3 regions of the Streptomyces sp. NPDC102278 genome follow, and region 2 is predicted to be linked to each of the others. Evidence: riboswitches for the same ligand, from Rfam matches in the RefSeq annotation. Region 2 holds a riboswitch; each other region holds the start of a gene.
What was found. Region 2 has a riboswitch for thiamine pyrophosphate ahead of thiC (phosphomethylpyrimidine synthase ThiC). Riboswitches for the same ligand answer to the same signal wherever they lie in the genome.
Positions count from the first base shown of each region.

Region 1 (7,770 bases), on a different contig from region 2:
TGCACGGTCGGGTCCAGGCGGCGCATGGCCACGGTGGTCAGTTCCGTGCCGGAGGCGACCAGGGCGCGCTCCAGGACGTCCAGGCTGGGGGCGCCGCCCGTGCCCATGATCAGGCGGGAGGTGAAGGTCCGGCCGCCGAGGGTGAAGAGGTCGTCCGCCATCGCCGTCAGCCTCCCTGGACCGCGGTGAGGACCTCGACCCGGTCGCCTTCGCCGATCTCGGTGTGCGGCCACCGGCCGCGCGGCACCACGGTCTCGTTGAGCGCCGCCGCGACCCCCTTGTGGGCCCGGGTCAGGGTGGCGACCACCGCGTCGAGGGTGGTTCCGGCCGCGACCTCGCGCGGTTCGCCGTTGACGGAGATGGTCATGCGTACGACTCCTGACGTGCCTGGGTGAATCGGCGCGGGGTGAAGGGGCGGGCGACCTCCGGCATGGTGCCGGTGGCCAGCAGTTCCGCCATCACGTCCCCGGTGAGCGGGGTCAGCAGCACCCCGTTGCGGTAGTGCCCGGTGGCCAGGTGCAGGCCGGGCAGCTCGGTGGGCCCGAGCAGCGGGGCGTTGTCGGGGGAGGCCGGTCGCAGGCCGGCCCGGGTCTCGGTCAGCGGGAGTTCGGTGATGCCGGGCACGAGCTCGTGGGCGTCGCGCAGCAGCTCGTAGACCCCGCCGGCGGTGACGGTGGTGTCCCAGCCGAGTTCCTCGCTGGTGGCCCCGACGACGAGTTCGCCGTTCTCGCGCGGCACCAGGTAGACGTGGCTGCCTCGGACGACGGCCCGTACGGTCCGGGAGAGGAACGGCGCGTACGAGGCCGGCACCGTCAGTCGCAGCACCTGGCCCTTCACCGGCCGTACCGGGACCCGCACCTGCGGTGGCACGCCCGCCAAACGGCCGCTGAGCGAGCCCGCCGCGAGCACCACCTGGTCGGCGCGCAGCTCCGTACCGTCGTCGAGCACGGCCCCCGCGGCCCGGTCGTGCAGCACGGTCAACCGGTCGGCGTTGGCCCGGTGGACGCCCACCCCGGCCCGTTCGCAGGCGGCCAGCAGCGCGGCGGCGAGCCGGCGCGGGTCCACCTGGTGGTCCCCGTCGACGCGCAGGCCGCCCCGTACGCCCGGGGCCAGCATCGGTTCCAGGCGCCGGCACTCGCGGCCGGTCAACCACTGTGACTCCAGCCCGCAGCGACGCTGGAGCGCGTGCAGCTCGCGCAGGTGCAGGCGGTCGTCGGAGTCCAGGGCCACGGCGAGGGTGCCGCAGGCGCGGTAGCCGATCTCCAGCCCGCCGGCGGCCTCGGTGAGTTCGGCGGCGAACTCCGGATAGCGGGCGGCGGAGGCCACGTTGAGCCCGAGCAGGGTCTCCTCGCCGTAGTGCAGCTCGGTGACGGCGGCGAGCATCCCGGCCGCGACCTGGGCCGCGCCCCCGCCGGGGTTCGGATCGGCCAGTACGGTGCGCAGCCCGCGCCGGGCCGCCCGCCACGCGACGACCAGGCCGATGACGCCGCCGCCGATGACGAGGACGTCGTGGACGTCGTGACCCGCTTGTCGTGACGAGTGCGATGAACGTGCGGAGTGCGATGAACGCGATGAGTGCATGGGTGTCCAGCCCCTCCCTTCGCCGGCATGACCCGGATCAGGTTCGTACGGTCGGAGGCCGGTCAGCCTCCCTCTCAGCCCGGTGCGCCCGGACTCCCGCGATAGGTACGGTGGCCAGACTAACCCCGGGGCCGGTGCCGGGTAAGGCTGCCTCCCCGCCCGCCATTCCTGACGGAGCGTCAGAAGATTAGGGTGGGTGACGTGAGCGAGCAGACGGAACACACTCAGAGCGGCGTCGTCATCGTGGGCGCCGGAATGGCCGGCGTGCAGACCGCGGTGGCCCTGCGCGAACAGGGCTTCACCGGCCCCCTGACCCTGTTGGGCGCCGAACCCCACCAGCCCTACGACCGGCCCCCGCTCTCCAAGGCGGTCCTGCTGGGCAAGGCCGAGGACTCCGCGTTCGACGTGGACTTCGAGGGGCTCGACATCCGCCTTCGACTGGGGACCGAGGTCACCGGCCTGCGCGCGGGAGCGCGCGAACTCGACACGGAGGCCGGCCCGGTCCCCTACGAGGCCCTGGTCCTGGCGACCGGCGCCGAACCGCTGACCCTGCCCGGCTCCGAGGGAGTCCGGGGCGTCCACCTGCTGCGTACCCTCGACGACGCCGCGCGACTGCGCCCGGTCCTCGCCGCCGCGCCGGCCGTGGTCGTGGTCGGGGCCGGCTGGATCGGCGCGGAGTTCACCACCGCCGCCCGGGAGGCGGGCTGCGCCGTCACCGTCGTCGAGGCGGCGGACCGGGTCCTGGCGGGCGCCCTGCCCGAGGCGGTCGGGGAGGCGATGGGCCGCTGGTACGCGGAGGCGGGCGCGACCCTGCTGACCGGCGCGCGGGTGGCCTCGGTGGAGCCCGGCCGGGTCCTGCTGGCCGACGGCCGGGAACTGGCGGCGGGCGCGGTGATCGTGGGCATCGGGGCCCGCCCCGCCACCGCGTGGCTGGCGGACTCGGGGATCGACCTGGGACCCGACGGCTCGGTCACGGCGGACGCCTGGCTGCGGACCTCGCTGGAGGACGTGTACGCCGTGGGGGACTGCGCCTCGTTCCCCTCGGCCCGCTACGGGGCCAGGCTGCTGGTCCACCACTGGGACAACGCCCTCCAGGGCCCCAGGGTGGTCGCGGCCGACATCCTGAGCGGCGGAACGGACCGCGCCTACGATCCGGTGCCGTACTTCTGGTCGGAGCAGTTCGGGCGCTTCGTGCAGTACGCCGGGCACCACGACGCGGCGGACGAGACGGTGTGGCGGGGCGATCCGAGCGACCCGGCGTGGTCCGTCTGCTGGCTCCGCGACGGGATCCTGGTCGCCGTCCTTGCCGTGGGCCGTCCCCGCGACCTCGCCCAGGGCCGCCGCCTGATCGAATCCGGCGCGCCCCTGGATCCGACCAAGGTCGCCGACCCCGGCACCCCCCTGAAGTCCGCCGCGGCCTGAACCGGAGACGGACACGAGGCGCCGCCGATCCGAGCCGGGGCCGGGCGGCGCCTGCCCCGGCGCCCGGACGGACGGCCCGGGTACCGGCGGCCGGCCCGAGATGGCAGGCTTGTCCCCGTGACCGAGATTGACGCAAAGATCGATGCCCTTGTTCCCGCCTGGCTCTACCTCCCCGACATCGCGGAGATGCTCGACATCGAAGTGACCCGGGTCCGCCAGCTGGTCAAGGAAGGTCAGCTGCTCGCCGTGCGCCGCGGCGAGAACCGCTCCCTCCAGGTACCCGCCCCCTTCATCGACGGCGACAAGGTGGTCAAGGGCCTGGTCGGCCTGCTGACGGTGCTCCGCGACGACGGCTTCTCCGACGCGGAGATCCTGGAGTGGATGTTCACCCCGGACCCCACCCTGCCCGGCACCCCCGCGCAGGCGCTGAGCGAGAATCGCGGCACGGAGGTGAAGCGCCGCGCTCAGGCGCTCGCCCTCTGACCGGCTGATTCGCCGAACCAACCGGTGTACGGGCCGAGCGCGCGGGCCCGTACACCGCCACGACCACGGGGGGTACACCCATGCAGCAGCTGTCCGACGCCCGGCTCTACCTGTGCACGGACGCCCGCAAGCGACAGGGTGACCTCCCCGAGTTCCTCGACGCCGTCCTGGCCGGCGGGGTGGACATCGTCCAGCTCCGCGACAAGGGCATGGAGGCGGGGGAGGAACTGGAGCACCTCCAGGTCTTCGCCGAGGCTGCCCGCCGCCACGGCAGGCTGCTGGCGGTCAACGACCGCGCCGACGTCGCGCACGCCATCGGCTCCGACGTCCTACACCTCGGCCAGGGGGACATCCCCGTTCCCGCCGCCCGCGCGATCCTCGGCCCCGACGTCCTGATCGGCCGCTCCTGCCACTTTGAGTCGGAGGTCGACGCGGCCGTCGCCGAGCCCGGCGTGGACTACTTCTGCACCGGCCCCTGCTGGCCCACCCCCACCAAGCCCGGCCGGCACGCCCCCGGCCTCGACCTCGTGCGCCACGCCGCCTCCCTCACGCAGGACCGGCCCTGGTTCGCCATCGGCGGCATAGACGCCGGCAACCTGGACGAGGTCCTCGACGCCGGGGCCACCCGAGTCGTGGTCGTACGCGCCCTCACCGAGGCGTCCGATCCGGGGGCGGCCGCCGCCGAACTGGCCAAGCGGGTCCGCGCCCGTCTCGTGTAGCCGGGTGTCCAAAAACGTGTCCAATGGGCGGACAGCGCTTCGGCGTCCGCCGGCACGCGTCTAACCTGCCGGTATGGCCCTTGGCACCGCTTCCACCTGGTCGGACCGCGCACACACGGTCCGCGACCTCATCGCGTCCGGGCGCTCGTACTCCTTCGAGTTCTGGGCGCCCAAGACCGAGAAGGGCGAACGCAACCTCTGGAACGCGCTCCGCCGCATCGAGGCGGTGGGCCCCAGCTTCGTGTCCGTCACCTACGGGGCCGGCGGCTCCACGCGCGGAGGCACCGTACGGGCCACCGAGGCGATCGCCGCGAACACCACCCTCACCCCCGTCGCGCACCTCACCGCCGTGGACCAGTCCGTCGCGGAGCTGCGTCACGTCATCGGCCAGTTCGCCGACGCCGGCATCCGCAACATGCTCGCTTTGCGCGGGGACCCGCCGGGCGATCCCATGGCCGACTGGGTCAAGCACCCCGACGGCGTGGACTACGCGGCCGACCTGGTCCGGCTGCTCAAGGAGTCCGGCGACTTCTGCGTCGGCGTCGCGGCCTTCCCCGAGATGCACCCGCGTTCGGACGACTGGGACACGGACATCCGGCACTTCGTGGACAAGTGCCGCGCGGGCGCCGACTATGCGATCACCCAGATGTTCTTCGATCCGGAGAATTATCTGAGGCTCCGCGACAGCGTCGCGAAGGCGGGTTGTGAGACCCCGATCATCCCCGAGGTCATGCCTGTTGTGGGCATCAAGCAGTTGGACCGGCTGCCCCAGCTCAGTACCGCGGTCTTCCCCTCGGCGGTAAAAGACCGCATGCTCGCCGTCAAGGACGATCCGGCCGCTGTACGCTCCATTGGCATCGAGTTCGCCACGGAGTTCTGCGCGCGGCTGCTGTCCGAGGGTGTTCCGGGGCTGCACTTCATCACGCTGAACAACTCCACGGCGACTCTCGAAATCTACGAGAACCTGGGCCTGCACCAGCGGGCCTGAGCGGCCGTCCCCCGTTCCCGCGCCGGCGGCCGCACCGAGAGGGGCCACGCATGGGAATGACGGTCCTCTACACCGCGTTCGGTTTCGTCGCGTTGTGGCTGCTTGCCGAGGTCCTGATGCAGTACAAGGCCCGGCTCCGCTGGCGCCTGCTCGCCTTCGCCGGTTTCGCCGGCGTGGTCGCCGGGGTGGTGCTGCCGTCGGTGCTCGTCATCGCCGTCGGCGCGACCGCGTTCGCGATCGGCCAGACCCTGGTGACGCTCTCCTTCCGCAAGGGCTTCGTGGCCGGTTGGGCGCTGCGCCGGGCCGGAGAACCCGTACGGAAGCAGAGCGGCCGGCGCCGGGGCGCGGGCGGTGCGCGCCCCGAACGCCCGGCGCCCACGCTGGAGGTGACGGGGCTGGAGTACGACGACCGGACGGCCGCCGCCGGCCGCCGCGACGGCGCGGACGCCCCCGACGACTTCGACGACGCGGAAACGAACGTCTTCACCCCGCAGCCGGTCCCCGAGGACACCGGCTCGTACGGTATACAGAGCTTCGCCCCCCAGTACGGCGACCAGCGCGGGTACGCGGACCAGTCGGGGTACGCGGGCCAGTCGGGCCAGGCGGCCGAAACGGCCGCGTTCGCCTCGCCGTTCACCAACGGCGGGCAGGACGGCACGTACGCCCCGCAGTACGACGCGCAGCCCCAGGGCGGCTACGACTACTCCACCGGCTACCCGACGGGTGAGCAGCAGGTCTACGCGGCCTACTCGGACCCGTACATCGGCACCGGCGGCGGCGTCACCCCGTCCCAGACGCAGGACTACGCGCCCTACGCGGACTACAGCGGGCAGCAGTACTCGATGGACACCCCGCCCGGTGGGGTCTGGGTACCGCAGCAGCGGTCCACCGACGAGTACGCCCAGCAGCCCTACCCGACGGACGAGCAGTACCAGCAACAGCAGCAACAGCAGCAGCAGTACCCGTACCAGGGCGGCAGCGGCGAGTACGAGCAGTACCGCTACTGACCGGCCCGGCGCCCGGCCCGGTCAGCGGGAGCCGCGGAAGTCCGCGCCCTCCACGATGAGTCCGGCCACCAGGGCGCCGGTCATGCCCGCGTGGGGGAGTCCGCCGCCGGGGTGGGCCCAGCCGCCGGCGAGGTACAGCCCGGGCAGACCCGTGGTGTTCGCGGGGTGGAGCAGCCGGCCGCCGACTCCCGCGAGCGCGGGCGGCGGCACGGCCCCGTCCAGGGCGCCCGTCGCCCCGGCGATGTCGGCCGGGGTGCGCAGCTCGTGCCACAGCAGCCGCTCCCGCAGACCCGGCACGGCCGGGGCCGCCGCGGCGAGCAGGTCCTGCGCCGAAGGCGTCGTGCCGGGTTCCACCACCGCCTGGACGGTGACGGCCTCGTGTCCGGCGTCGGGCAGGGCGGCGGGGTCGTCGGGCCGAAGCACGGTCAGGTCCGCTCCGACCAGCGTGCGGTGCACGGCGTCGGCGGGTCGGGGCCCGCCGAGGGCCAGGAACAGGGTGTACCGGCCGGGGAGACCCGCCGGCGGGGCGGGAGCCGGGCCGGGCGCCGGCGGGATCGCGAGCGCCCTCGGATCGACCCCGCAGACCACGGCGTCGGCCTCCACGGTGTCGGCGCCCACCGCGCTCGTGCCGGCCAACGAGAGGCCGGCGGCCCGGCCGTCCCGTTCCACGACCCCCCGCACGTCCGCGTCGAAGACGAAGGTCACCTTCCGCTCCAGGCAGCGTTCGTACACGGCCGTGGCCAGCTCCCGGAGGCCACCGCGCACGTACCAGCTGCCGAAGGTCTGCTCCATGTACGGGAGGACCGCCGCCGAGGCGGGCGCGTCCGTCGGACGCAGGCCGTACGCGCGCACCCGCGCGGTCAGCAGTTCCCCGAGCGGCCCGCCCAGTTCCCGTTCGGCCACCTCGGCGAGGGTCGGCGGGCGCCGCCGCAGCAGGCCGCTCTTGCGCACCGCCGGGTAGGGGTCCGCGCCCAGCACCTGCCAGTCGGGGCGCAGCGGCTCCTCCAGCAGCGGGCGGCGGGTGGCGTTCCAGGCGTCGCGGGCGCGCCCGAGCACCCCGTTCCAGCGGTCCCCGGCGCCCGCGCCGAAGGTCTCGTCGAGAACGGCGGCGGCGCCCCCGCGGGAGGCGTTGGGAAGGGTGAGCGAGGTGCCGTCGGGCAGCAGGTGCCGGACGGCGGGGTCCACCTGGACGAGCGCGACGCACTCCTCCAGCGGCTTCCTGCCCGTCTTCACGAACAGGTCGCGGTAGACGGCGGGCAGGTGCAACAGCCCCGGGCCGGTGTCGAAGGCGAAACCGTCGCGCTCGTACCGACCCACGGCGCCGCCGTACGTGGAGCCGCGCTCGTACACCGTCACCCAGTGGCCCGCCACGGCCAGCCGGGCCGCCGTCGCCATCGCGCCCATCCCGGCGCCGATCACCGCAATTCGTGCCATGCGGCTGAGCCTATCGAGCGAACCGGGGGTCCGGGTCGGGGAGGTCGTACGAGGTCAGGGCGGGCGGCGGAGTCCGGTCGGCGCCGGCGCCGGGCGGTCAGCGGGGTGGCGCGCCGGAGGTGTGACGCACCTCGGC
Region 1 covers NZ_JBIWLV010000009.1:328,621-336,390, reverse strand. The annotation lists gene ACIRO3_RS23140 (thiazole synthase) at 1-161, opposite strand, end outside; gene thiS (sulfur carrier protein ThiS) at 167-367, opposite strand; gene thiO (glycine oxidase ThiO) at 364-1,581, opposite strand; TPP riboswitch at 1,579-1,691, opposite strand; gene ACIRO3_RS23125 (NAD(P)/FAD-dependent oxidoreductase) at 1,783-3,003, shown strand; gene ACIRO3_RS23120 (Rv2175c family DNA-binding protein) at 3,121-3,486, shown strand; gene thiE (thiamine phosphate synthase) at 3,567-4,205, shown strand; gene metF (methylenetetrahydrofolate reductase [NAD(P)H]) at 4,279-5,193, shown strand; gene ACIRO3_RS23105 (hypothetical protein) at 5,244-6,200, shown strand; gene ACIRO3_RS23100 (phytoene desaturase family protein) at 6,222-7,634, opposite strand; gene ACIRO3_RS23095 (DUF4126 domain-containing protein) at 7,732-7,770, opposite strand, start outside.
Region 1: it holds a riboswitch for thiamine pyrophosphate, as region 2 does, so the genes downstream of both, thiO (glycine oxidase ThiO) here and thiC (phosphomethylpyrimidine synthase ThiC) in region 2, are expected to answer to the same signal.

Region 2 (7,770 bases):
CCGTGCGAAGCCGTGTCCTCCTAGCATCGAGAGCAGGAAGTCACGGACGAGGAAGAGGTAGGGGACATGGACGGGATCCGAGCGATGTTCGAGGGCATGCCGTGGTGGGTCAAGTGGATCGCCGTTCCACTGCTGGCCCTGGTCGTCTTCGGCGGTGTGATCACCACCGTCCTCGGCACGCTGATCGCGCTCGTCTTCAAGCTGCTGCTCTTCGTCGCCCTGGTCGGCGGGCTGATCTTCGTGGTCAAGAAGTTCACCGGCAACGGTTCGAAGTCCTCTTCCCAGGACTGGTAGAACGGACTGGTAGAACGCCCCCTCCGACCGGCACCGGGATTGAGCCAGCAGAGGGAACGTGACGCGTGAAACCATCCATACCCACGGAATCGATGGATAGAGTGGCAATCTGTGCCGTTCCCGGGGCACCGAAAAAGCCGGTACTGCCGCTCTGACCTGCGGCTATGACGCCTAGCCGACACGTGTGACCCCCAGGATCACGGCATGTGCGGGGGTGGCCCCCGCAGAGCGGGCCCCTCAAGGCCCGTGCCATGCCTGGGGGTGAGCTTTGTCTTCGGTTCACAATTCCGCTGTGCCGACTCTGATCGGTTCGGTGCAGCGGGCGTTGAGACTGCTCGAAGCCGTGGCCTCACACAGTGGGGGAGCGCCCGCGAAGCAACTGGCCCGCGAGGCCGGACTTCCGCTCCCCACCGCGTATCACCTGCTGCGCACACTGACCCACGAGGGCTATCTGCGCAGAGAGGGCGGAGTCTTCGTACTCGGCGACGCCGCAGGGCGGCTGGCCGTTGGGGGACTTCAGCAGAAACGTCGCAGCATGATCCTCGACTCGCTCGCGCACTTCCGCGAAGCCGTGGGGGCACCCGTCTACTTCGCGGTCTTCCGCGAGGGTGAGATCGAGGTCGTGGGTGTTTCGGACACCCAGGCCAGCCCGGCGTGCGAGGAATGGGCGGACTTTCGGGAGACCGGCCACGCCCACGCCATCGGTCAGTGCCTCTTGGGCCAGCTCGACGAAACGACGCGCAAGGACTACTACGAGCGGCACCCGGTCGAGGCCATCACCCCGTACACGGTGCGGGACATGCACTCCCTGGAGCAGCGCATCGCAGCCCTGGGCCGGATGCAACCCGTCGTCGAACGGCAGGAGTACTCCCTGGGCACGGTGTGCGCGGCCATTCCGATCACCGCGGGGGACACCGCCGCGACGATGGCCATTTCCCTCCCCCTACACCAAGAGGGCGAGTTGCTCTATGTAGTCAATCGACTACGGAGTGAAGTAGGCGCGCTGTTGAGCACCCTCTCCTTCTCTATCAGTATCTGAAAACTCACTCCTTGTGATCCGCAAGCGCTTCCACCACTCTTGTCAAGAGGCCTAGAGGGACCATTCCTGGCCACTTCCACGACAGCGGGGTAGGCAATGCGCGAGTCCGTACAGGCAGAGGTCATGATGAACTTCCTCGTTTCCGAGGAGCTTTCGTTCCGGATCCCGGTGGAACTCCGATACGACGCTCACGACCCCTACGCGGTACGCCTGACCTTCCACCTCCCCGGCGACGCCCCTGTGACCTGGGCATTCGGCCGAGAGCTGCTCCTCGACGGCATCAACAAGTCCTGTGGTGAAGGCGATGTGCACATCGCTCCCACCGAGCCGGAAGAGCTGTCCGACGTCCACATCCGTCTGCAGGTCGGGGGAGACCGCGCGTTGTTCCGTGCCGGCGCGGCGCCGCTCGTCGCGTTCCTCGACCGGACCGACCGGCTTGTTCCGCTCGGTCAGGAGCGCACTCTGAGTGACTTCGAGGGGAACCTCGACGAGGCGCTCGGCAAGATCCTGGACTCGTCCCAGCAGAACGAGCGGAACGCGGGCTGAGCGGCTCCCCCGTTCGTCGCGCCCACCCGCCGTCGCCCCTGTCCGGTCCCGCCCCGATGTTCAGCGCTTGCGTCGCCGGCCCCGGCCGCCGCGTACCGGCCCCGCGGCCGGCGTGGCGCCCGGAGCGCCCGGGCGGTCGGCTGAGACCACCAGCGCGGCCAGTGCCGTGGTGACCGGTACCGAGGCCACGAGCCCGATCGAGCCCACGAGGGTGCGTACGATCTCCTCCGCGACCAGTTCGCTGTTGGCGACCGCGCCCATGCTGCTGTTCGCGATCGAGAACAGCAGGAGCAGGGGCAGGGCCGCGCCCGCGTACGCCAACACCAGCGTGTTGACGACGGACGCGATGTGGTCGCGGCCGATCCGGATGCCCGCCCGGTACAGGGCTCGCGGACCCATCTTCGGGTCTGCCTGGTGGAGTTCCCATACCGCCGAGGTCTGGGTGACCGTCACGTCGTCGAGGACGCCCAGGGACCCGATGATCACGCCCGCGAGCAGCAGGCCGCTCATGTCGATCTCCGGGTAAAGACCGTGGATCAGGCCGGTGTTGTCGTCGGTGTTCCCGCTGAGGAAGGCCCAGCCGATGAACCACGACCCCAACAGGCCGATCAGCAAGAGCGAGACGAGCGTCCCCAGGACGGCGACCGAGGTGCGCGCGGTCAGCCCGTGGCACATGTAGAGGGCGATCAGCATGATCGCGCTGGCTCCGATGACCGCTACGAGCAGCGGATTGGACCCCTGGAGGATCGCCGGGAGGATGAAGAGGGTCAGGACGCTGAAACTGACGGCGAGGGCGATCAGCGCGAACAGTCCACGCATCCGCCCGACGATGACGACCGCGAGGGCGAAGATCCCGGCGAGCAGCGCCATCGGGAACTTCCGGTTGACGTCGATCACGGAGTACTGGAGGTCTCGGGGCGCGTCCGGGGCGTACGCGACCACCACTTCCTGACCGTTCGCCAACTGGCGCGGAGCGCCGGGCTGGACGATCTCGAAGAAGGTCCGGCCCTCGTCGGAGCCACTGGTGACCTCGATGGTGGCCTTCTTGCACTCGCCGGTCTGCGCCGCCTGGGCCTCACGGCCCTCGGGAGTGGAGGTGTCGCCGGTGGGTGGGACCTGCGAGGCGTTCACCGACTTGCAGTCGACCTGGGCCAGGGCGACGACCTTCCCCTGCTGGGTCTGGCGGTCGAACCCGACTCCGGTGCGTTCGTGGGCGGGGGCGCCCCCCGGCCAGAGCACCACCATGCCGATGAAGACGGCGGTGGCGAAGGGGATCAGTACGGCCGCGATGACCTTGCGCAGGTGCTTGGAAACGGGAGCAGCCGGGCCGTGGCTGTGGCTGTGGGAATGTCCGTGGGAGGGGCTTGGCACATGGCCGTGTGGGGAGTGTTCGTGGCCGGCGTGACCGGGGTGCTCTACGGGTTCGGTGGGGGGCTGCGGCGAGGTCGTCACCGGCCGATCATCGCAAGAGATGAGGGGGCCCACTGTTCAGCACGCCACAGATGACGCTAGCGTGGGGGCACCTTTGCACAACGCGGGAGCTCGGAGCACCGGGCTGAGAGGGCGCTGATCACCGTACGCACGTCGTCACGACGTACGGGAAGAGGCTGCGTCGACCGCCGAACCTGTTACCGGGTAATGCCGGCGTAGGGAGATCAGGTCTCATGACCATTCAGGACGCACGCACGCCTGCCGTCAGCCAGGACGCCGACGGCCAGACCGAGCGCCAGCCCGGCTGGCACAAGGGATACCTGGCGGGATCCCGGCCCGACATCCGGGTACCGGTCCGCCAGGTCCACCTCACCAACGGCAAGGACGTGACGCTCTACGACACGTCCGGTCCGTACACCGACCCCCAGATCGAGACGGACGTCCGCCGGGGCCTCGCTCCGCTGCGCGAGAACTGGATCATCGGTCGCGGCGACACCGAGGAGTACTCGGGCCGCCCCGTGCGTCCCGAGGACGACGGCATCAAGCACACGTCGCCCCGCGGCGGCCTCAAGAACCTCGACGCGGTCTTCCCGGGCCGGCCGCGTCAGCCCCGCCGGGGCCGCGGCGGCGCCGCCGTCACACAGCTCGCGTACGCCCGGCGGGGCGAGATCACCCCGGAGATGGAGTACGTCGCGATCCGCGAGAACGTCTCCCCCGAGGTCGTCCGCGAGGAGATCGCGGCAGGTCGCGCGGTGCTTCCGGCGAACGTGAACCACCCGGAGATCGAGCCGATGATCATCGGCAAGCGCTTCCTGGTGAAGGTCAACGCCAACATCGGCAACTCGGCCGTCACCTCCTCCATCGAGGAGGAGGTGGACAAGATGACCTGGGCGACCAAGTGGGGCGCCGACACGGTCATGGACCTCTCCACCGGCCGCAACATCCACACCACGCGTGAGTGGGTGCTGCGCAACTCCCCCGTCCCGATCGGCACCGTGCCGCTGTACCAGGCGCTGGAGAAGGTCGACGGCCGTGCCGAGGACCTGACGTGGGAGATCTACAAGGACACGGTCATCGAGCAGGCCGAGCAGGGCGTCGACTACATGACGGTGCACGCCGGCGTGCTGCTGCCGTACGTGCCGCTGACCGCCCGCCGCAAGACCGGCATCGTCTCGCGCGGTGGCTCGATCATGGCCGCGTGGTGCCTCGCGCACCACAAGGAGAACTTCCTCTACACGAACTTCGAGGAGCTCTGCGAGATCCTGGCGGCGTACGACGTCACGTACTCGCTGGGTGACGGCCTGCGCCCCGGCTCCATCGCCGACGCGAACGACGCGGCGCAGTTCGCGGAGTTGCGGACGCTGGGCGAGCTGAACACCATCGCCAAGCGGCACAACGTCCAGACGATGATCGAGGGCCCGGGCCACGTCCCGATGCACAAGATCAAGGAGAACATCGACCTCCAGCAGGAGATCTGCGAGGAGGCGCCGTTCTACACGCTCGGGCCGCTGACCACCGACGTCGCTCCCGCGTACGACCACATCACCTCCGGCATCGGCGCCGCCATGATCGCCTGGTGGGGTACCGCGATGCTCTGCTACGTGACGCCCAAGGAGCACCTGGGCCTGCCCAACCGGGACGACGTGAAGACCGGCGTCATCACGTACAAGATCTCCGCTCACGCGGCCGACCTGGCCAAGGGACACCCGGGTGCCCAGGAGTGGGACGACGCGCTGTCGGACGCCCGTTTCGAATTCCGTTGGGAGGACCAGTTCAACCTGGCCCTCGACCCGGACACGGCTCGCTCCTTCCACGACGAGACCCTCCCGGCGGAGCCGGCCAAGACCGCGCACTTCTGCTCCATGTGCGGGCCCAAGTTCTGCTCGATGAAGATCTCCCAGGACATCCGCCGTGAGCACGGTGGTGACCTGAAGGCGGATGAGATCCAGGCGGGCATGGCGGAGAAGTCCGCCGAGTTCGCCGCCTCGGGCAACCGCGTCTACCTGCCACTGGCGGACTGACGCGGGACGCGGTGCCGTCGTTGTCCGGACCGGGGGGATCGGACAGCGGTGGCACCTTCGTCCGTTCGTCGCGACGTTCGGGCATCGAATCCCCAGCGCTCGAATCTTTGGCGCTCGAATCCCTGGCGCCCGAATCCCTCGCGCCCGAATCCCTTGCGTTCGAGTGTGCTTCAACTCCTAGAGTCCACCGCCATGACCATGCGATACAGAAATCTGGGCGGGACCGGCATAGAGGTGAGCGCTCACTGCCTCGGCACCATGATGTTCGGGGCCGTGGGGAACCCGGATCACGAGGAGTGCGTACGGATCATCCACGCCGCGCTCGACCGGGGGATCAACTTCGTCGACACTGCGGACATGTACTCCGCAGGCGAGTCGGAGGTGATCGTGGGCAAGGCACTCAAGGGGCGCCGCGACGACGTCGTGCTCGCCACGAAGGTGCACTTCCAGATGGGGGAGGGACGCAACCGCAGCGGAAACTCGCGGCGGTGGATCGTCCGGGCCGTGGAGGACAGTCTCCGGAGGCTGGACACCGACTGGATCGACCTCTACCAGGTGCACCGGCCCGACCACGGCACCGACGTCGAGGAGACCCTGGCCGTACTCGGTGACCTGGTGCGGGCAGGCAAGATCCGGGCCTTCGGGTGCTCCACCTTCCCGGCCGACGAACTGGTCGAGGCGCATCACGTCGCCGAGCGCCGAGCGCTGCCGCGGTTCCGCACGGAGCAACCGCCGTACTCGATCCTCGCCCGCGGCATCGAGGCCGCCGTGCTCCCCGTGGCCCGGCGCCATGGCATGGGTGTGCTGACCTGGAGTCCGCTCGCATCCGGATTCCTGAGCGGCAGGTACCGGCTCGGTGGATCCGTCGACCTGACATCGGGGCGGGCGGCACTGACGCCCGCTCGGTTCGACCCGGCGATTCCCGGCAACGTCGCGAAGCTGGAAGCCGTGGAGCGGCTCGTCGAGTTGGCCGACGAGATCGGCTGCTCACTCCCGGAACTGGCGGTGGCATTCCCGGTGGCGCACCCGGCCGTCACCTCGGTGATCATCGGCCCGCGCACCATGGAGCAGATGGAGTCGCTGGTCGACGGAGCTGGGTTGGTCCTCGACGACGCGGTGCTCGACCGGATCGACGAGATCGTGCCGCCGGGCCACAACCTCTACCAGCCCGACGGTGTCTGGCGCCCGCCGGCGCTGACGGAGGTGGCGCAGCGACGGCGGGCGCTCGGGGACCGCTCGGCGGGTTAGAGGCCGGAGCCGTGCGACGTTTCACGTGAAACAGAAGCAGAGGTTTCACGTGAAACAGACCCGGATGTTTCACGTGAAACAGGCAGGCCCGTTTCACGTGAAACAGGCATCACGGACCGGAGCTGGGCACGGGAGACGGCGAACCCGCGGTTGATCTCGGTCTGCCGACGGTAGGTCTCCGGAAGGTCGGGCATCGCGAGCAGTCGGTCGCAGGCGCGGAGGGACCCGGCCACATCTCCCACCCAGTAGGCGGTGATCGAGTGCTCGAAGAGCAGACCCCACCGGTACACCCAGGGTTGGACGAACAGCAGGTCGTCCGGGGCCGGCTGGTCGAGGACGGCGCCGGTGATCGCGTGCGCGCCGTGGTGGCGGCCTTGGAGGCGCAGCCTTGAGGCGAGTTCGTAGCAGGCTTCCAGGCGCTCGGGCCGGGACTCCCAGGCCCGCGAGAGAGCGTCCATGGCGGCGGGCCAGTCGGCGGTGTCGCCGGAGTCACCGCGCAGGATGCCGGCCTGGAGCAGCGCGCAGTAGACCTCCTCGGCCCACCCGCCCATGGCCGCGCGTCGCTCGTAGAGCCGGACGGCGGCCGCCGTGTCGCCCATGTCGCGCAGTGTCTGGGCGAGGTAGAAGACGGTTCGGGTGTTGGACGGGTCCCGCTGGAATTCGGCGCCCAGCAGGCGGGCGTCCCGTTCGAACTTGTCGTGCCGGGAGCCACCGTCGGCATGGTCCTCGATGGCGAGGGCGTCGAGGTTCTCCTGGAGTCCGGGGCGTCTGTCGTTCTCGTCGCGCCGATCGCAGGTGAGGTACTCGTGGGTGACGCCCTCGTACCGCCAGGGGAGGTCGCTGCGGACCAGGCGTTTGACGCGGTACTCGGTCGGGCCGAGGTGGCGGAGCATGTACGAGTCCGCGGTGAGCGGGGGCAGCGGTCCGTCGGGGCGCAGGACGTGATCCGCGTCGAGGAGGAGCAGGTAGTCGGCCTTGCCGCGGGCGTGACCGATGTTGAGGCTCCGGTTGTGCCCGAAGTCGACCCACGGGTCCTCGCGCAGCTCGCCGGGGATCCCGTGCAGGGCCGTGCGGATCAGCTGGGGGGTGGCGTCCGTGGAGCCCGTGTCGGAGATGACCCAGGTGTCGATGAGATGCCGTACGGAGTCGAGGCAGCGTTCGATGACGGCGGCCTCGTTCTTCACGATCATG
Region 2 covers NZ_JBIWLV010000005.1:240,237-248,006, forward strand. The annotation lists gene ACIRO3_RS15760 (DUF5326 family protein) at 76-294, shown strand; gene ACIRO3_RS15765 (helix-turn-helix domain-containing protein) at 587-1,333, shown strand; gene ACIRO3_RS15770 (SsgA family sporulation/cell division regulator) at 1,430-1,879, shown strand; gene ACIRO3_RS15775 (YibE/F family protein) at 1,940-3,364, opposite strand; TPP riboswitch at 3,404-3,549, shown strand; gene thiC (phosphomethylpyrimidine synthase ThiC) at 3,544-5,331, shown strand; gene ACIRO3_RS15785 (aldo/keto reductase) at 5,530-6,579, shown strand; gene ACIRO3_RS15790 (glycosyltransferase) at 6,576-7,769, opposite strand.

Region 3 (7,770 bases), on a different contig from region 2:
CGAACTCGCCGAGCGACACGGCGAAGGCGAAACCGGCCGCGATCAGCAGGGCCCGCCGTACCAGCGGCAGGTCCACTTCCCGCCAGGCCCGCAGCGGCGAGGCTCCGAGCACGCCGGCCGCCTCCCGCAACCGGCCGTCGACGGCGCGCAGCACGGGCAGCATCGTCCGTACCACGAACGGCACGCCGACCAGGGCCTGCGCCAGCGGCACCAGGATCCACGAGGTGCGCAGGTCGAGCGGCGGCTCGTCCAGGGTGATCAGGAATCCGAAGCCGACCGTCACGGCGGACACCCCGAGCGGCAGCATCAGCAGCGCGTCGAAGCCCCGTACGAAACGACCCGCGCGCCGGGTGAGCGCCGCGGCCGCGAGCCCCCCGATGAGCAGGGCGATGGCGGTGGCCGCCAGCGCGTACCGCAGGGAGTTCCCGATGGCCTCCAGCGGCGGGACCAGGAACGTCCCGCCTCCCGCGCCCACGTCCGCCAACGCCCGGTAGAAGTCGAGGCCGTACCCGCCGGGGGCGTCGAAGGACCGTTCCACCAGGACGCCCAGCGGCAGCACGATCAGCAGCGCCACGGTCAACAGCACCCCGCCCAGCAGAGCGCGCTGGGCCGGGCCCGAGGGCCGGTGCGCGGTCCGTGCGGGGTCCACGAGCCGCAGCGCCGTCTCCCGCTTGCGCACGGTCCAGGCGTGCACGCACAGGATCAGCCCCACGGCGGCGAACTGGACCATCGTCAACACGGCGGCCGTCGACAGGTCGAGCAGCTGCGCGGTCTGCCGGTAGACCTCCACCTCCAAGGTGGCGTACGAGGGTCCGCCCAGGATCTGCACGACACCGAAGGAGGTGAACGTGAACAGGAAGACCATCAGCGAGGCGGCGGCCACGGCCGGACCGAGCGCGGGCAGCGTCACCCGCCGCCAGGCCGCGAACCGGCCGGCGCCCAGTACCCGGGCCGCCTCCTCCTGGCGCGGGTCGAGCTGCGCCCAGAGCCCGCCCACCGTCCGGACGACGACGGCGTAGTTGAAGAAGACGTGCGCCAGCAGGATCGCCCAGACGGTGGTGTCGAGCCGGACGCCCCACGTCTCGTCGAGCAGTCCGTTCCGTCCGAGCAGCGCGAGGAACGCCGTGCCGACCACGACGGTCGGCAGCACGAACGGAACCGTGACCACCGCCCGCAGCAGTTGCTTGCCCGGGAACTCGAAGCGCGCGAAGACGTACGCGCCGGGGAGCGCGATCAGGAGCGTGAGCGCCGTCGACGCGAGCGCCTGCCAGGTGGTGAACCACAGCACGTCGGCGATGTCGGGCCGGGCCAGTACCTCGCCGATCCGGCCGAACTGCCAACCCTCGTCGGTCTTCAGCCCGCGTCCGACGATCGCGGCGACGGGATAGGCGAAGAACAGCCCGAAGAAGACGAGCGGGAGCGCCATCAGGCCCAGCCTGACCAGCGTGGCCCGCGCCCCCTCCTTCGGGCTCACCCGTCCTACTTCACGGCGAGCGAGGACCATGCCTTGACCCACTGCTCACGGTTCCTGGCGATGGTCTCCGGCGCGACGTTCTCCGGCTTCTCGATCACCACACCGTGCTTCGTGAAGAGCTCCGGCAGCGCCGCGTTCTTGACGACCGGGTTCACGAACATGTTCAGCGGCATGTCTTCCTGGAACTTCTTGCTGATCAGGAAGTCGAGGAGGGCCTTGCCCCCCTCCTCGTTCTTGGCGCCCTTCAGCAGGCCCGCGAACTCGATCTGGCGGAAGCAGGTACCGGTGGAGACGCCCGTCGGGGCCTCGGTCGGCTTCGGTTCGCCGTACAGCACCTCGACCGGCGGGCTGGAGGCGTAGGAGACGACCAGCGGGCGGTCGCCCTTGGCCTTCCTGCCGCCCGCGGAACCGGAGAACCGCTCGTTGTAGGCCTGCTCCCAGCCGTCGACGACCTCGACGCCGTTGGCCTTCAGCTTGGTCCAGTAGTCCTTCCAGCCGTCCTCGCCGTACTTGCCGACGGACGCGAGGAGGAATCCGAGCCCGGGTGAGGAGGTCGCGGCATTCTCGGTGACCAGCAGGTCCTTGTACTCCGGCTTGATCAGGTCGTCCAGCGTCTGCGGCGGGGCGATCTTCTTGTCGGCGAAGTACTTCTTGTCGTAGTTGACGCAGATGTCGCCCGAGTCGATCGGGGTGACCCGGTGCTCCTTGTCGAGCACGAACTCGGGCTTGACCTCGCCCAGGCCCTTGGCCTCGTACGGCGTGAAGATGCCGTTGTCGAGGGCGCGCGAGAGGAGGGTGTTGTCCACGCCGAAGAAGACGTCGCCGCGCGGCGAGCCCTTGGTGAGGATCTCCTGGTTCAGGGCGGCGCCGGCGTCCCCGGACTTCAGCTTCTTGACCGTGTAGCCGCTCTGCTGCTCGAACTCCTTGAGGACCGGGTCGCTCACGTTGAAGGAGTCGTGGGAGACGAGCGTGACGGTCTTGGACTTCGGGGCGTCGCTCGCGCCCGCCGGCTTGTCCTTGGTCTCTCCGTCGCCGCAGGCGCTGAGGGTGCCGATGCCGAGCGCGGCCACGAGCGCGATGCCCGCGTACTTCCTGATGGTGCTCACTGGTCAATTCCTCCTGGGATGTCCAGGAGAAGACGCGGCCCTGCCCGGCGCTCTGTGGAGCGGACGCCGGGCAGGGCGCAACAGCTTGAGTGGTGACCGAACTTCCTACCCCGAATGACCGGGGCGAGGTTCAGAGGGTCTGCGGTGACGGTTACCGCACTCTCAGCGCTGTGGCGCTCCCCTGTCGGAATATGAAATTTGTTCGGCCACAGAGTACCCCGTGGCCGAATGTGACCGACCGGAAGCGGATCTAGCGCTCCGAGGCGGCCAACTGGCCGCACGCGCCGTCGATCTCCTGACCGCGGGTGTCCCGTACGGTCACCGGCACCCCGTGGCGGGCGATGGCCTCCACGAAGGCCTTCTCGTCCTCGGGACGCGAGGCGGTCCACTTCGAGCCGGGCGTCGGGTTCAGCGGGATCAGGTTGACGTGCACGCGCTTGCCCTTGAGGAGCTTGCCGAGCAGGTCACCACGCCAGGCCTGGTCGTTGATGTCGCGGATCAGGGCGTACTCGATGGAGATGCGACGGCCGGACTTCTCCGCGTACTCCCAGGCCGCGCCCAGCACCTCGCGGACGTTCCAGCGGGTGTTCACGGGGACGAGGGTGTCGCGCAGCTCGTCGTCCGGCGCGTGCAGCGACACGGCGAGACGGCACTTGAAGCCCTCGTCGGCGAAGCGCAGCATGGCCGGGACCAGACCGACGGTGGAGACGGTGATCCCGCGCTGGGAGAGCCCCAGACCGTCCGGCTCCGGGTCGGTCAGCCGACGGATGGCGCCGACGACCCTGTTGTAGTTGGCCAGCGGCTCGCCCATGCCCATGAAGACGATGTTGGACAGCCGGGCCGGCCCACCGGGGACCTCGCCGTCGCGCAGCGCGCGCATGCCGTCCACGATCTGGTGCACGATCTCGGCCGTGGACAGGTTGCGGTCCAGACCCGCCTGGCCGGTGGCGCAGAACGGGCAGTTCATCCCGCAGCCCGCCTGCGAGGAGATGCACATGGTGACCCGGTCCGGGTAGCGCATCAGCACGGACTCGACGAGCGTGCCGTCGTGCAGCTTCCACAGGGTCTTGCGCGTGGTGTCCTCATCGCACGAGATGTGCCGCAGGACGTTCATCAGGTCCGGCAGCAGCTCCTGGCGGAGCTTCTCCCGCGAGGCCGCGGGGATGTCCGTCCACTCCGCCGGATCGTGCGCGTACCGCGCGAAGTAGTGCTGGGAGAGCTGCTTGGCCCGGAACGGCTTCTCGCCGATCGCGGCGACCGCCTCGCGGCGCTCGGCCGGGGTCATGTCGGCGAGGTGCCGGGGCGGCTTCTTCACCCCGCGAGGGGCGACGAAAGTGAGCTCTCCCGGAACAGGGCGGGCCATGGCAGGTACTCCTCGTAAGACGAAAGGCGCGCCGCAGAAGCAGCACGCCTTTCAAGAGTAACCGGAGGCCGGTGTCAGCCGGTGCCGACGAAAGCGGCCAGCAGCAGCCACACCACCGGAGCGGTCGGCAGCAACGAGTCGAGCCGGTCCATGATCCCGCCGTGTCCCGGCAGCAGGGTCCCCATGTCCTTGATGCCCAGGTCCCGCTTGATCATCGACTCGCCGAGGTCGCCCAGCGTCGCGCTGACCGCGACGGCCAGCCCCAGCAGCAGGCCCTGCCACCAGGCCCCGCCGTCGACCAGGAACTCCATGCACAGCGCGCCGGCCGCCATCGCGAAGGCCACCGCCCCGAAGAGTCCCTCGCGGGTCTTCCCGGGGCTGATGCGCGGGGCGAGCTTGGTCTTGCCGAAGCGCCAGCCCACGGCATAGGCCCCGGTGTCACTGACCACGGTCAGCACCAGGAACGTCACCACCCGCTGCGGGCCGTCGTCGGCCGCGAGCAGCATCGTGACGAAGGTCGCCAGGAAGGGCACGTAGAACGCCGCGAAGACACCCGCCGTGACGTCCTTGAGGTAGTCCTCGGGCGGTTCGGTCATCCGCCAGACCAGGACCGCGAGCGCCGTCAGGGCCATGGCGACCCAGGCTCCCTCGGCCCCCCGGACGTAACCGGCGATGATCATGGCGGCGCCACCGACCGCGAGCGGGACGAGCGGCGCCTTGATGCCCTTCTTCTCCTGGAGCCGGGAGGTGAGCTCCCACAGCCCCACGACGACCGCGACGACGACGACGCCGACGAAGACCGCCTTGACGATGAAGAGGGAGGCGAAGATCACCGCACCGAGGCCGACGCCGACCCCTATGGCGGCACGCAGATCCCGCCCCGCACGCTTCTTCGGCGGCGGGGGCGAGGGGTCCTGCGGTGCCTGCGAGGGCGGAGGCGGGGGGCTGGGCATGGGCTCCTGCGGCGGCGTCTCGTCGCGGAAGAGGGGGCCGCCTGCGGCGGCGGCCCCCCGATCGCGTGCTTCCCGGTCGTCGAAGTCACGGCCGGCGGCATCGGGCACGATGGGCATGGGCCGAGTCTGCGGGCCCGCCTGCGCATCGTATGCGGGACCCGCCGGAACCGGCTCCGGCTGCCAGGAAGAGTCGTTCATCAGACTTCGAGGAGCTCGGCTTCCTTGTGCTTCAGCAGCTCGTCCACCTGCGCGACGTACTTCGCGGTGGTGTCGTCGAGCTCCTTCTCGGCGCGGCGCACCTCGTCCTCGCCGGCTTCCTTGTCCTTGACCAGCTTGTCGAGGGCGTCCTTGGCCTTGCGGCGAACGGCGCGGATGGAGACCTTGGAGTCCTCGGCCTTGGTACGCGCGACCTTGACGTACTCCTTGCGGCGCTCCTGCGTCAGCTCGGGGAAGGTCACCCGGATGATGCGGCCGTCGTTGCTCGGGTTGACCCCGAGGTCGGAGTCGCGGATGGCCTGCTCGATGTTGCGCAGCGCGGACGCGTCGAAGGGCGTCACGACCGCCATGCGCGGCTCGGGCACCGCGAAGGAGGCGAGCTGGTTGATGGGCGTGATGGCGCCGTAGTACTCCGCCACGATCTTGTTGAACATCGCCGGGTGCGCACGTCCCGTGCGAATCGCGGCGAAGTCTTCCTTGGCGACGACGACGGCCTTCTCCATCTTCTCCTCGGCCTCGAGGAGGATTTCTTCGATCACCACGTGCTCCTGCATGTCAGATATGGATGGTTCAGGCGGGCGGGGCGGGCCGGTCCGCACCGTGCGCGGACCGGCGATGCGGAGGTCAGACCCGGGTGCCCTGGTCGCTCACGAGCGTGCCGATCTTCTCACCCTTGACGGCGCGGGCGATATTGCCCTCGGCGAGCAGTTCGAAGACCAGGATCGGCAGCTTGTTGTCGCGGCAGAGCGTGATGGCCGTGGCGTCGGCGACCTTGAGGTCCCGGGACAGCACCTCGCTGTACTCCAGCGCGTCGAACTTCACCGCGTCCGGGTTGGCCTTCGGGTCGGAGTCGTAGACCCCGTCGACACCGTTCTTGCCCATGAGCAGGGCTTCGGCGTCGATCTCCAGGGCGCGCTGGGCCGCCGTGGTGTCGGTGGAGAAGTACGGCATGCCCATGCCGGCGCCGAAGATGACGACGCGGCCCTTCTCCAGGTGCCGCACGGCACGCAGCGGGATGTACGGCTCCGCGACCTGGCCCATGGTGATGGCGGTCTGGACGCGGCTGTCGATGCCTTCCTTCTCCAGGAAGTCCTGGAGGGCGAGGCAGTTCATGACGGTGCCGAGCATGCCCATGTAGTCGGACCGCGCACGGTCCATGCCACGCTGCTGCAGCTCGGCGCCGCGGAAGAAGTTGCCGCCGCCGATGACGATCGCGATCTCCGCGCCGTCTCGGACAACGGCCGCGATCTCGCGGGCGATGGCGTGCACGACGTCAGGGTCGACGCCCAGTCCGCCGCCGCCGGAGAAGGCTTCACCCGACAGCTTCAACATGAAGCGCCGGCCCTTCTTCTCGTGGTCGCTCTTGTCGTCGGAAGCGGTGTGGGTGTCCACGCCCTGATTCATGGAGATCTCCTCGTGCACATACGAAGAAGGCCATTGCCGGTGGGTCCTCGCGGTTCCCTCTACGGCAATGGCCTCCTCGTCAGATCTGCGGTCGTCCTGCGCAAGCGTGGACGACTGCTTCAGACCCTACCGGGGTCCGGTGTCCGTCGCGTACGGACGGACTCAGATGCCGACCTTGATGCGGCTGAAGCGCACCAGGGTGACACCGGCCTCGTCCAGAACCTTCTGGACGGACTTCTTGTTGTCCAGCGCGTACGGCTGGCCGAGCAGGGTGGCTTCCTTGAAGAAGCCGTTCACGCGACCCTCGACGATCTTGGCGATGGCAGCCTCGGGCTTGCCCTCCGCGCGGGTGATCTCCTCGGCGACGCGACGCTCGGACTCGACCTTCTCGGCCGGCACGTCTTCCTTGGAGAGGTACTGCGGGGCGAACGCGGCGATGTGCTGCGCGACGCCGCGGGCGACCTCGGCGTTCTCCTTGTCGAGCTCGACCAGGACGCCGATCTGGAACGGCAGGTCGGGCATCGTGCGGTGCATGTACGCCGTGACGTAACCGCCGGTGAACTGCGCGAAGCGGTCCAGGACGATCTTCTCGCCGAGGTTGGCGTTGGCCTCGTCCACGAACGCCTGGACGGTCTTGCCGGGAACGATCTCGGACGCGAGCAGCGCCTCGAGGTCGGCCGGGGACGTCGCGGCGATGTGAGCGGCCAGCTCGTTGGTGACGGCCTGGAACTTCTCGCCCTTGGCGACGAAGTCCGTCTCGCACTTGAGCTCGACGATGACACCGGAGGTGTTGTCGTCGGCGATCAGGGAGGCGACGGCACCGTTCTCGGCAGAACGGCCCTCGCGCTTGGCGACGCCCTTCTGACCCTTGATGCGGAGCGCCTCGATGGCCTTGTCGACGTCGCCGTCGGACTCGACCAGTGCGTTCTTGCAGTCCATCATGCCGACGCCGGTGAGCTCGCGGAGCTTCTTGACGTCAGCGGCGGTGTAGTTCGCCATGAGTCTGGGATTCTCTCTCGAAGTCGTAGATCTACGGGTGAACGGCGGAGGAGTCGCGCTTGTGGCGCGGCTCCCCCGCCGTCATCGTCCGTGCTGCGAGTGCCCGGCGCGTGAACGCCGGGCGCTCTCAGTGGGTCAGGCCTGCTCGGCGTCGGCGGCCGGAGCCTCGACAGCCTCGGCGTCGGCGTCGGCGGCCGGGGCCTCCGCGGCCGGAGCCTCGACGGCCTCGGCGGCGGGCGCCTCGGCAGCGGCCTC
Region 3 covers NZ_JBIWLV010000001.1:88,698-96,467, forward strand. The annotation lists gene ACIRO3_RS00360 (iron ABC transporter permease) at 1-1,426, opposite strand, end outside; gene ACIRO3_RS00365 (thiamine ABC transporter substrate binding subunit) at 1,480-2,580, opposite strand; TPP riboswitch at 2,665-2,773, opposite strand; gene rlmN (23S rRNA (adenine(2503)-C(2))-methyltransferase RlmN) at 2,831-3,943, opposite strand; gene ACIRO3_RS00375 (phosphatidate cytidylyltransferase) at 4,018-5,094, opposite strand; gene frr (ribosome recycling factor) at 5,094-5,651, opposite strand; gene pyrH (UMP kinase) at 5,737-6,516, opposite strand; gene tsf (translation elongation factor Ts) at 6,679-7,515, opposite strand; gene rpsB (30S ribosomal protein S2) at 7,651-7,770, opposite strand, start outside.
Region 3: it holds a riboswitch for thiamine pyrophosphate, as region 2 does, so the genes downstream of both, ACIRO3_RS00365 (thiamine ABC transporter substrate binding subunit) here and thiC (phosphomethylpyrimidine synthase ThiC) in region 2, are expected to answer to the same signal.